Regions from separate parts of the Effusibacillus consociatus genome, predicted to be linked through region 3. Evidence: riboswitches for the same ligand, from Rfam matches in the RefSeq annotation. Region 3 holds a riboswitch; each other region holds the start of a gene.
What was found. A riboswitch is a leader RNA that binds a small molecule or an ion and turns the genes downstream of it on or off. The one in region 3 is predicted to bind cyclic di-GMP.
Positions count from the first base shown of each region.

Region 1: another riboswitch for cyclic di-GMP. It lies ahead of ACFO8Q_RS09680 (hypothetical protein); the one in region 3 lies ahead of ACFO8Q_RS17965 (EAL domain-containing protein).
Region 2: another riboswitch for cyclic di-GMP. It lies ahead of ACFO8Q_RS11725 (DUF5317 domain-containing protein); the one in region 3 lies ahead of ACFO8Q_RS17965 (EAL domain-containing protein).

Region 1 is NZ_JBHSHC010000080.1:23,093-26,370, forward strand. It holds gene ACFO8Q_RS09675 (long-chain-fatty-acid--CoA ligase) at 1-416, opposite strand, end outside; gene ACFO8Q_RS09680 (hypothetical protein) at 550-1,422, opposite strand; cyclic di-GMP riboswitch class I at 1,486-1,579, opposite strand; gene ACFO8Q_RS09685 (HD domain-containing protein) at 1,768-2,346, opposite strand; gene ACFO8Q_RS09690 (YktB family protein) at 2,438-3,058, opposite strand; gene ACFO8Q_RS09695 (glycosyltransferase family protein) at 3,093-3,278, opposite strand, start outside.
Region 2 is NZ_JBHSHC010000096.1:52,167-55,444, forward strand. It holds gene ACFO8Q_RS11715 (flagellar assembly protein A) at 1-651, shown strand, start outside; gene ACFO8Q_RS11720 (STAS domain-containing protein) at 668-979, shown strand; cyclic di-GMP riboswitch class I at 1,058-1,146, shown strand; gene ACFO8Q_RS11725 (DUF5317 domain-containing protein) at 1,316-1,843, shown strand; gene ACFO8Q_RS11730 (HD domain-containing phosphohydrolase) at 1,840-3,278, shown strand, end outside.
Region 3 is NZ_JBHSHC010000120.1:9,715-12,992, reverse strand. It holds gene ACFO8Q_RS17970 (fumarate hydratase) at 1-1,170, opposite strand, end outside; gene ACFO8Q_RS17965 (EAL domain-containing protein) at 1,310-2,074, opposite strand; cyclic di-GMP riboswitch class II at 2,131-2,215, opposite strand; gene ACFO8Q_RS17960 (glycosyltransferase family 4 protein) at 2,574-3,278, shown strand, end outside.

The DNA.
Region 1 (3,278 bases), on a different contig from region 3:
TCAACAACTACCTTTTTCACCAGATTGGCCGAACTTGGAGCGCCGGCAATTCGCGGCAGTAAAGGACCGTAAGCGACCATCGCCTTGGCACCGGAATCACTCAGATAATGCTCAATCTCCCGTTCAACCGACATCGGGTTGACTTGGACCACGATCCCACCCGCCATTAAAACTCCATAATAAGCGATTACGTATTGGGGACAATTTGGCAGCATAATCGCCACCCGGTCTCCTTTTTGAATTCCGGCTTCAGAAAGACCTGCGGCAAACCGGCTCGCGTACCCGAATAAAGTCTGGTAGTTGAGTTCCTGACCGTAAAAACAAACTGCATTACGTTCAGGAAAGCGCTTACATGTTTGCTCAAAAACTTCTGTCATTGTCAGATTCATAATGTCCAGTTCTTCTTGTATTTCCATCGTGATCCCCCACTTCACATACTCTTGTGAAAAATCGCTTAATTCTATAAATTGTATTTCTTTATCAAGCGGGAAGATTCCTTCTTTTCAACTTGAAACTTTTTGTAAAAAAATCGGGTCACCAGAACCCGACTTATCCTTCTGTTCCCATTAGGCGATAAATTCTCTGTCGGCAGCCTTCCACTTCCACCGTTCGTCCCATCTTGAGAAACAAATGAGCCAGCACATCCAAAACTTCTATTTCCAAAGCTTGCAGCTGCCTTTGATGACAGATCATCAACGCTTGTTTCGAACGGTAAACCGCTCCGTGCAAATCGTCATGTCCAATTAATACGAGAGACAATTCAAGCAGCGTTTTCACCTGCTTAGCTGCCGCCCCCTGCTCACGATAGATTTCACTTGCCATCACCAGGGCAGCCACTGATTCTTCAGTTCGCCCCTGCTTATACAGGATTCTCGCATAAACCTGCCAAATCTGGGCTATTCCGATCGGATCATCTGAGAGTGTAGACTCGGCCAGTGCGAGCACACACCGGTCGGCCGCTTGTTCATATTGAGTAAGTTCGAGCGAGCAGATCGCAATCAACAAATCTGCAAACGCGATTTTCTGTTCGACTCCGCAGCGACTGTATTCACTACGGGCAATCATGGCCATGTTCCGGGCCTGCAGTAAACTTCCAATCCGGTAATATGCCATAGACAAGAGTAAAAATAACGTGCTTCTCGCATCCCCTTTTAAATCACTTGCTTCCAGCAATTCCTGCTCAAGTTCTGCCAAAGCTTGTTTGTACGGGTAAGCGCGAACCGAAGAGGCATTCAGTCCGCCTGCCCGCTTCTCGGCCAATTCCAGAACTTGCTGTTTCATGGATTCAAACAGAACCAGAAGCTCAAGAATGGACTCTTGCTCCCGCTTTAAGCAATCGAGCACCTCCGCAAACAACGAATCGAACGACGTTTGAGCGTCATACCCGACCGAAACTGAGTGCACAGGGATCTGAAAACTCATTTGACACACCCCATTTTTTGTTAAAAATCTGCCTCCAGGGCAGACACGAAGGTGTGCTACCACTGTGGCGGCTCGGCTGCCATAAGAAGCGAAATTCCCTTCCCTTAGGCCCGCAGCTTTGCGTCATCGCCTTTCGACGATTTTGCCCTTTTCATCAGCGTTAGAGTCAAAAGTGTTAGTGTCAAACCCTCTCTTCAAAAATGATTACTTAACGATCACAAGTTTACATTTAATTGTTACTACAGCCGCAAACTAAATTCCTCTAACAAAATTAAAAATGCGTCAAAAGTCCCGGTGCCTTGAGGGAGTTCGACGCATTTCGACAACAATGAATCCAAATACCTGTTATGCTTCTTGTGCCATCCCACGCAATCCTAATTCATCCGCCCTTCCTTGCAGGGCCCGAATCACAAACTGGATATGCTCGTCCAGGTCAACTCCGAGTTCTTCGGCTCCCTTGAACACATCATCCCGCGAGACCCCTTTTGCGAAAGCTTTATCTTTCAACTTCTTCTTTACCGCTTTCACATCCACATCCAAGACGCTTTTGCTTGGCCGCACCAATGCAACAGCTGTCACGAAACCGGACAACTCATCGACTGCAAACAAAGTCTTGTCCATAAGTGATTCTCTTGCAACACCGCTGTACTCAGCATGGGACAGAACCGCGTGAACTACGTCTTCCGGATACCCCAGTGTCCGAAGTATTTCACAGCCCTTAAACGGATGCTCTTCGGGAGTCGGGTATTTCTCATAATCAAAATCATGCAGGAGTCCAACGATTCCCCACTTCTCCACATCTTCCCCGTATTTCTCCGCATAGGCCCGCATGGAGGTTTCAACCGCCAGCGCGTGTTTGAGCAAACTTTGACTCTTGGTATACTCATTCAGAAGCTTCCAGGCATCTTCTCTCGTGAATTGCATTTCCCTACCTCCGTAATATCGCCCATTAAAGTGACGGGAAGCTTCGTAGCTTATTCCGAGTACTTTAATGGGGACCCACAAAATAATAGCATCAACGTTGTAATAATGTATAAAGGGGACCTAGTTCAAACATTGTTTTCCGTGCTTTATCCAGAAACGCCTCTCCCGACATCGCAATCGCTTGTGCTTTCGGAATCTCGATTCCTACCAGCAGTTCACCGTTTTTGTTTTGAATCAGTTTTTTGGTAAAGATGTCGATCTTTTCATCCATTTCCGGATGGGGCACCGATTTTGGCTTGATGTGATCGTCATACCAAAGCATATGCTCCGGAATTTCCCGTTTTAACGAAGACCATTCACGGGCCAACTGTTCCCCGAACTCTTTCTTGTTGACACATTCGTAGATAATGGCGAATTGCACAAATGCATGTGTGGCCCACATTCCCACCTGAAAATGGGGCATCATTTTATACCCTCGCGGATTGGTTGCAAAGCTCACCCAAGAATCATTCGGCGGATTTGTTTTCCGTCTGGCGTGCTTTGCAACATGAACATAAAATTCTTCCCCATAGCGGGCGGATAAATCAGGCGCCAAAGCGCTCCCGATCGCTTCAAATTTCGGACGAACCCGCGCTTTCAGCGCTTCCATTCTTGGTTCAAGTCCTTCCACTTCAAATACGGCAAAATCCTCCTCTTTCCATCCGACAAACATCGCTCTCGTCCTTTCCCATTTTCACCAATCGACTTTATGCTTTACTTGTGTTTTCAAACAGTCGGGCCAACTCATCAGCCACCGATTTTGCTGTAAACATGTCTGTATCGTTTGTTTCGGCACGCTGCCGATACTGTTCACATTCCCGAACCATTCGAATCAGCTCGGACGCAATCCGTTCGGAATCCCGCGGATCTACCACGGGAAACCCATAGTTGCG
Region 2 (3,278 bases), on a different contig from region 3:
CTTGAATCAAACAAATCGTTTTCCCGCCAGGATATTGCCAAGATGGGATTGCAGCCCTTAATCAAACTTCTCACTGAAGTCAAGTTCAAAGAATTGCCTTCGCATATTCGTAAAATAAGCGGGTTTGCCAAAAACGACAAGGAAATCTTTGATTCTGAGATGCAACTGATTGTCGATTTTTTGGAAAAAGCTTTTCTCTATTTTCATCCCCTGGTTTCCGACTTGGGACAGATGGAATCGCTTGTTGCCCGAATGGAATCTATAATTTTCGCCGCTGAGTTTGACTCGAATAAAAAGATGAACATCAACGTACAAAGTCTGACAAACAGTAAAGTGATTTCTGCTTGGGATGTGGAAGTGGAGCGATTTTGTTATGGGTCGAATATTCAGGCAAAGGGGACAGTTCGGGTAAAGGAGCAACTGCGTGGAGGGCAAGTTGAAGCTGGGCATTTCGTAAAAGTAAAAGAGATTGGATCGATCAGTGGAAGTTCCGCAGTTGTTTGGGTTACAAATTCTGACGGGTATGTTCAGGCTGACCAGGTATGGCCTGATACGATGATCCGGATCGCTCAGCTGACCAAAAAGTTTATACATGAGGAATCATCTGTATTTATGAGAATAAATGACCAGGGCAGCCTGGTTCTTAGATAGGCTAGGGGGGAAAACAATGTTTCAAGCAAAAACGGCGATTGAAAACAAAAATCTGCAAATCGATCTGCAGGGCGCGTTGGACGTTAGCGGGGTGGATATTTTCGAGAGGATGATTGCTGAAATTGATTTGTCATCCGTTACTACCGTTCATATTGATTTCAATCAAGTCAATTTTATTGATTCAACCGGTATCGGTTCCATATTGAATCTGATTCGAATGCTGGATGAACATGAATTGATCTATGAAATTGTAAACGTCCAAGATGACATTCGTGAGATCTTTTCGATTATAGGGTTAGAGGACTTGATGGCGCATGGGGAACAATAGAGAATATTAATATTTTCCGTGAAAAATTTTACTTTATAAGAAGGAATTACAAATTAAATGTAGAAATGAATTAGAGCAAGGCGAAAAAGGCAAACTTCGGGAAACCGAAGGACGCAAAACTACAGGGGCTAAGGTAGGTGATCCTACTATGCCAGCCAGTTACCGAAAGGAGGATATCACGATGAAGAAGATTTCTTCTATCGTAACCCTCGCAGCACTGTCTGCGATGGCGCTTGCGACAATTATCGGCAAGCCTTGGTTCTAATTTTCCTCGCGGGGAGAACTGGGTGGATTACCCCCAGTTCTTTCTGTCTTATGTGAGGGGGAGTGTTAAAGATGACATATGTCGTCCTTGCCGGAATTGTTGCGGCTTTTCTATCAAAGCGAAATCCAATGACAATTCTTCATATAGAATTAAAAGCTCGTTATGTAATGATCGGAATTTTAGGCGTACAAATACTTCTGGCTATTATTGCAGCAAAAACGAATCAACAATACCCGATCATTCTAAACATTACCTTTTTGGGAATACTTGTGTGTTTGTTCTGGAATCGCCATCTGTCCGGGATAAAGTGGATACTTGGGGGAGCATCACTTAATTTTCTTGCACTCCTTCTGCACGGAGGACTAATGCCTGTATCGGCTGCTGCAATGAAAATATCAGGTTTGGACAACGCGGGGTTTGATGCTGATTCACGTCATTACCTCATGGAAGATACGGCTTTTTGGTGGTTAGGAGACTGGATACCATTTTTAACACCTGTTGGCACAAATTATGTTTGGAGCCCGGGTGATGTTTTAGTGGCGATAGGAATTTTTGTCTTCCTTGTAAGGAATTCGCAGAAGAGGAGTTATACCTCATGAGAGATCTGAATTGGTATACTGGTTCTCTTTTTTTGATAGGTATCTATGCTCTGTTCCATGCGATTTATATTCACCAAACTGACCACTGGCCGGTGCTTTTACTTATTACCGGTTTGATAGTTGTATTAGATCTTTTTCCGATTAAACTTCCAAGTGGCGATGAATACGCAGCGGGTACGATCGGAAGTCTGTTACTTCTGTATCACATTGGTTTAACCGCTTCAATTATTTCAATAACCATAAGCATATTTTTCGCGTTTTTGAAAAGATACCGCTCCGTTCGAAAGATCAATTGGTTTCGTTATTTTGTGACAATCGGAATGTATTTTATCTGTGCATCCATATCATCAGTCGTTATTCAGTTGACTGATGATTTAAGTATCTTTGTTTCCGTGTGGCTTACAGCCAGTACGTTCGACGTGCTAAACACGCTTTTATTAGCCGGAATTGGAAAATCTTTGATGGGTACACCTATCTTTCATCACTTTACGGACAAATTACGGGAGCTGATTGTACCGGTTTTTGTATGTGTGATCGTTATACCACGCTTTCTGTTTGTCCCTGATCTAACTCAGCTGGTAGTAGAACTGCTATATACTGCGTTTTTCCTTTTAATAATTATTTTCTTTTCTACCCAATTCATTAATCAAATTACGATACGGCAACACACTTCAAATGAATTCATACGCCTGCTGGAAAATCGAATAACTCCGTCCCTGGCGGGCCATGGGGCAAGAGTTGGCTTAATTTGCGACATGCTTATTGAGGATTTGGGGTATCCCAAAAACAAGAAACATAACCTCATTCAAATGGCAATAATCCATGATATCGGTAAATCCCTCTTGCCATCACACGTTTTTCGGAAAAGGGGAGCTCTGACTCTCTCTGAGGAAAAAGAGTATCAGAGTCATTGCGAAAAAGGGGCAGAGATTGTACGGTCCACCTTCCCAAATGACAAGTTTGCTGATTGGATTCTTTACCACCACGAACAGTGGGATGGGAAAGGGTTTCCAAGTGGACTGAAAGAAAACGACATTCCATTCGAGTCACGAATACTTTCTTTATGCAATCAACTTGACCATATTATGACCCGACACAGGGACGATACTACCGTTTATCAATTGCTCCAAGAGATGAGCGGAACGGTTTTGGATCCGCTGCTGACGGCAAAGATTGATATATCCACCATTTCTTATATTCGTGAAAATCTGTCGTATGAAAGTCACTCACAAATGGACGAATCGATTGAAACTAATGAAGATTCCCGGAATGAGGAGAAAAGTCATATTGGGAGATCATTTTTTCTGCAATATACCTCCGACAATCAACTGGCCAACCATGACAATGCTCTGCCCATAGATGAGGTTTCGAGATTGGCTAAACTTTCAAGAGAGACGAAACAGACATTTCATGAGACAATTGCCTATAATGAAAA
Region 3 (3,278 bases):
CCCTGCTGCTTTAACATGCCATTTTCCATTCTCATCTTTGAGCATAACGGGACCGCAGTGATAGATGATACCGCCGTTTAAATCCACCGGAGAATCATGATCCATCATGTACTTATGGAATGCATCCCGACCAGTGTGCATCGCACCGTTGATAATCACCACATCTCCGACTTTGAGACTGCGAATTTGTTCTTCCGTAATTGGTGCCTGAAGAACCACTTGACGGCTCTCGTTGGAAGCGGCCACTTCTTCCACAACAGTCTCTTCAGCCAGATCCTCCTTATAGATCCAGTTCTCGATTGCCCCTGTAGTTGGGTTAATCACAACCCCTTGACGTCTGAACGCCCAACAGTTATACGCTACAGAAACAAAGAATGAGGCTGGAAGACGGTTCATAACACCTACTTTGCAGCCTAAAAGGGATACGTTTCCGCCAAATCCCATAGTTCCGATGGACAGCTTGTTTGCATTTTCCATCACGTATTCTTCCAGCTTGCGAAGATCCTCGTTAGGGTTTACATCATTCACTTTACGGAATAATTGTTCTTTCGCGAGTGCATATCCGGATGTACGGTCACCGCCAATGCCTACTCCGATAAAACCGGCAGAACAACCCTGTCCTTGAGCCTGATAAACAGCGTGCATAATGCATTTTCGAATACCGTCCAGATCCCGTCCGGCTTTTCCTAAACCTTCGAGTTCACAAGGCAAGGAGTATTGGATGTTTTTGTTCTCACAACCTCCGCCTTTAAGAATCAAACGCACATCAATGTAATCCTTTTCCCATTGTTCAAAATGAATTACAGGCGTACCCGGTCCCAGATTATCGCCAGAATTTTTGCCTGTTAACGAATCCACCGAGTTGGGACGCAGCTTCCCGAGCTTGGTCGCTTCCGCTATCGCTTGAAGAATTGCTTTTTTCATCTCGATTTGATTGGCTCCAACCGGACAGTGAATATGGAATGTCGGCATACCGGTATCCTGACAAATCGGGCCTTCCTCTTCCTCCGCCATTTTGATGTTTTTCGCAATGGTAGAAAGAGCCAGGGCAGACCGAGTCCCCATTTCCTCCCGCACGCGAGCAGCAGCAATCATTTGTCTGACATCGGTCGGCAAGTTCGTAGAAGTATCAATAATGAGCTTAAGCATGCTTTCTTTAAACTGTTCCATGTTCGACCCCACTCCCTGTTTATTTACCTAGCTTCTATTATAAAGATTCGCTAGAGTTGCATCAAAATTTATTCACCTCTACCAGTATAAAAGAAAAAGGACACCCGGGGTATCCTTTTTCAAAAGTTAGCAATCACTTCTAAACGATTTTGTGCCCGAATCCTCTTTTCCAGTCTTCAACAGGAACTTTATCAATGGCGCAAGGACGGGAAAAATAATAACCCTGCCCATATTCAATTCCCATCTCACGCAGTTTTTTCAAATCCTCCGGGGTTTCGATTCCTTCTGCAATCACCTGCATATTCAAATCATCACCGATTTTCTTAAAGTTTTCAATCATAATGATCTTTGTTCCGGTTTTGTGAAGATTGACTACAATTTCCATGCAAATCTTTACAAAATGAGGCTTCATGATCATCAATTCCACCATATTCGAATTGCCTTTTCCCAAATCATCCATGGCAATCGCAAAACCTTCCTTATCTGCAAACGAACGCCACGCAAAACCTGAAGGCATATGCTCGGTAACTTCCAAGACTACTTGGGCTTCTCCTATGGAATCCAATAATTTGACTGCCTGCTCCAGCGTTTCGATAGAGACATCCGCTTCCATATTGAAGAAGATCCCTTTTGGGATAAACGGCTTCAAAATCTCGACGCTTTGAATAAGCTTCTTGCAGGATAACAAGGTGAGTTGTTGCAGTACCCCGTACTGGCGGGCCAACCGAAACATCTCGTCAGGAAAGAGCACGCCTCCGGGAGCACGGCTTAATATTTCAACGGCCTCCACTTTGCCTGTGTGAAGATTTACGATAGGCTGAACAGCTAATTCAAGTGTTTCATTATACAACATAGCAAATAATAATGTCGGTTTTAAATCCTTCGGTATGGATTCCTGCTGCATGCCGCACCTCGCCTGCCGCTGCTTATTCAAAATCAAAAAGCCAATTCACAGAATTCCTATGAACTGGCCGGTTGCACTAGTTGCTCCAGATCACCCAAGTGCCCAAATACAAGTGATCATTCTTCGCTTGCCATATGATTGTATATACAGCCAGTTTATAGGATCAATTCGATTATTTCAAGATAATATGGTCATTCGATTGCAATTCAGGTATTGCTCCCCCTTACTCATTAGTTCGCTTATTGCTGATGATATTCCTGTCGGATTTCGACGAATTGTGCAAAACTCCTTGCGAGGTCACACAAAAAACCTCCGTGAATAATTTAAAGTAAGGTCCGGCCGTTAGCCAGAATTCTAATGAGAGTACCAAAGGATACGAGCGTTTAATCGCCTATGGAGTTAGTAGCCTAGTCCCCTTAAAACCCCGTTGAATATAATAAATCAAAAAATTTGCTGCTGTATGAAAGTCCATTTTGGCCAACGGGAAGGGGTGTAAAAGTTGAAAATTTTAATAGCCAGCTCTTTTCTCCTCCCCTCTGTCGGAGGGCTTTGGAACTATGTTGAACAGTTAACACGGGGGCTTAGACGTTCGGGGCACGAAGCAGATATTTTGGCGCGTGATCCACACTCTGAAAATTACTACATTCTAAATCAAGGGGATATCCTTGAAGCAACAATAGTAAGAGGTGTGGTTAGGCCGAAGATAACCAGCTTTTTTTTACGGCAGATATCTGACATGGATCCGTGGATCAACGAAAGAGAGATCGAACGTTACAGTTTGGAACTGGCTTCAAGTTATTTTAATTTGCGCAAATATGACTTAATTCATACACAAGATATAATCGCCACGACAGCTCTATCCCGAGTAAAACCGGGGAACACACCGCTAATCGCCACTATACATGGATGTCTGCTGGATGAATACATGGATAAACACATGATACGGGGCAAAAATACGTTGTCCTACCATTACGGTATTGCTCAAGAATATTACGGTATCACATCCAGTAATATTACCATTGTGCCTTCAGTTTGGTTCAAAAATTATTTAAAAAGAAAGTTCGGTATTCCCGATCATCATTTGACAGTAGTCTATAATGGCATGGATACGGAATTGTTTCGAAACAGAATGAAAAATACGGAGAGCATGTTGAATCCCCCGGACAAATATATCATTGCTTGCACTGCCAGACTGTCCCCCGAA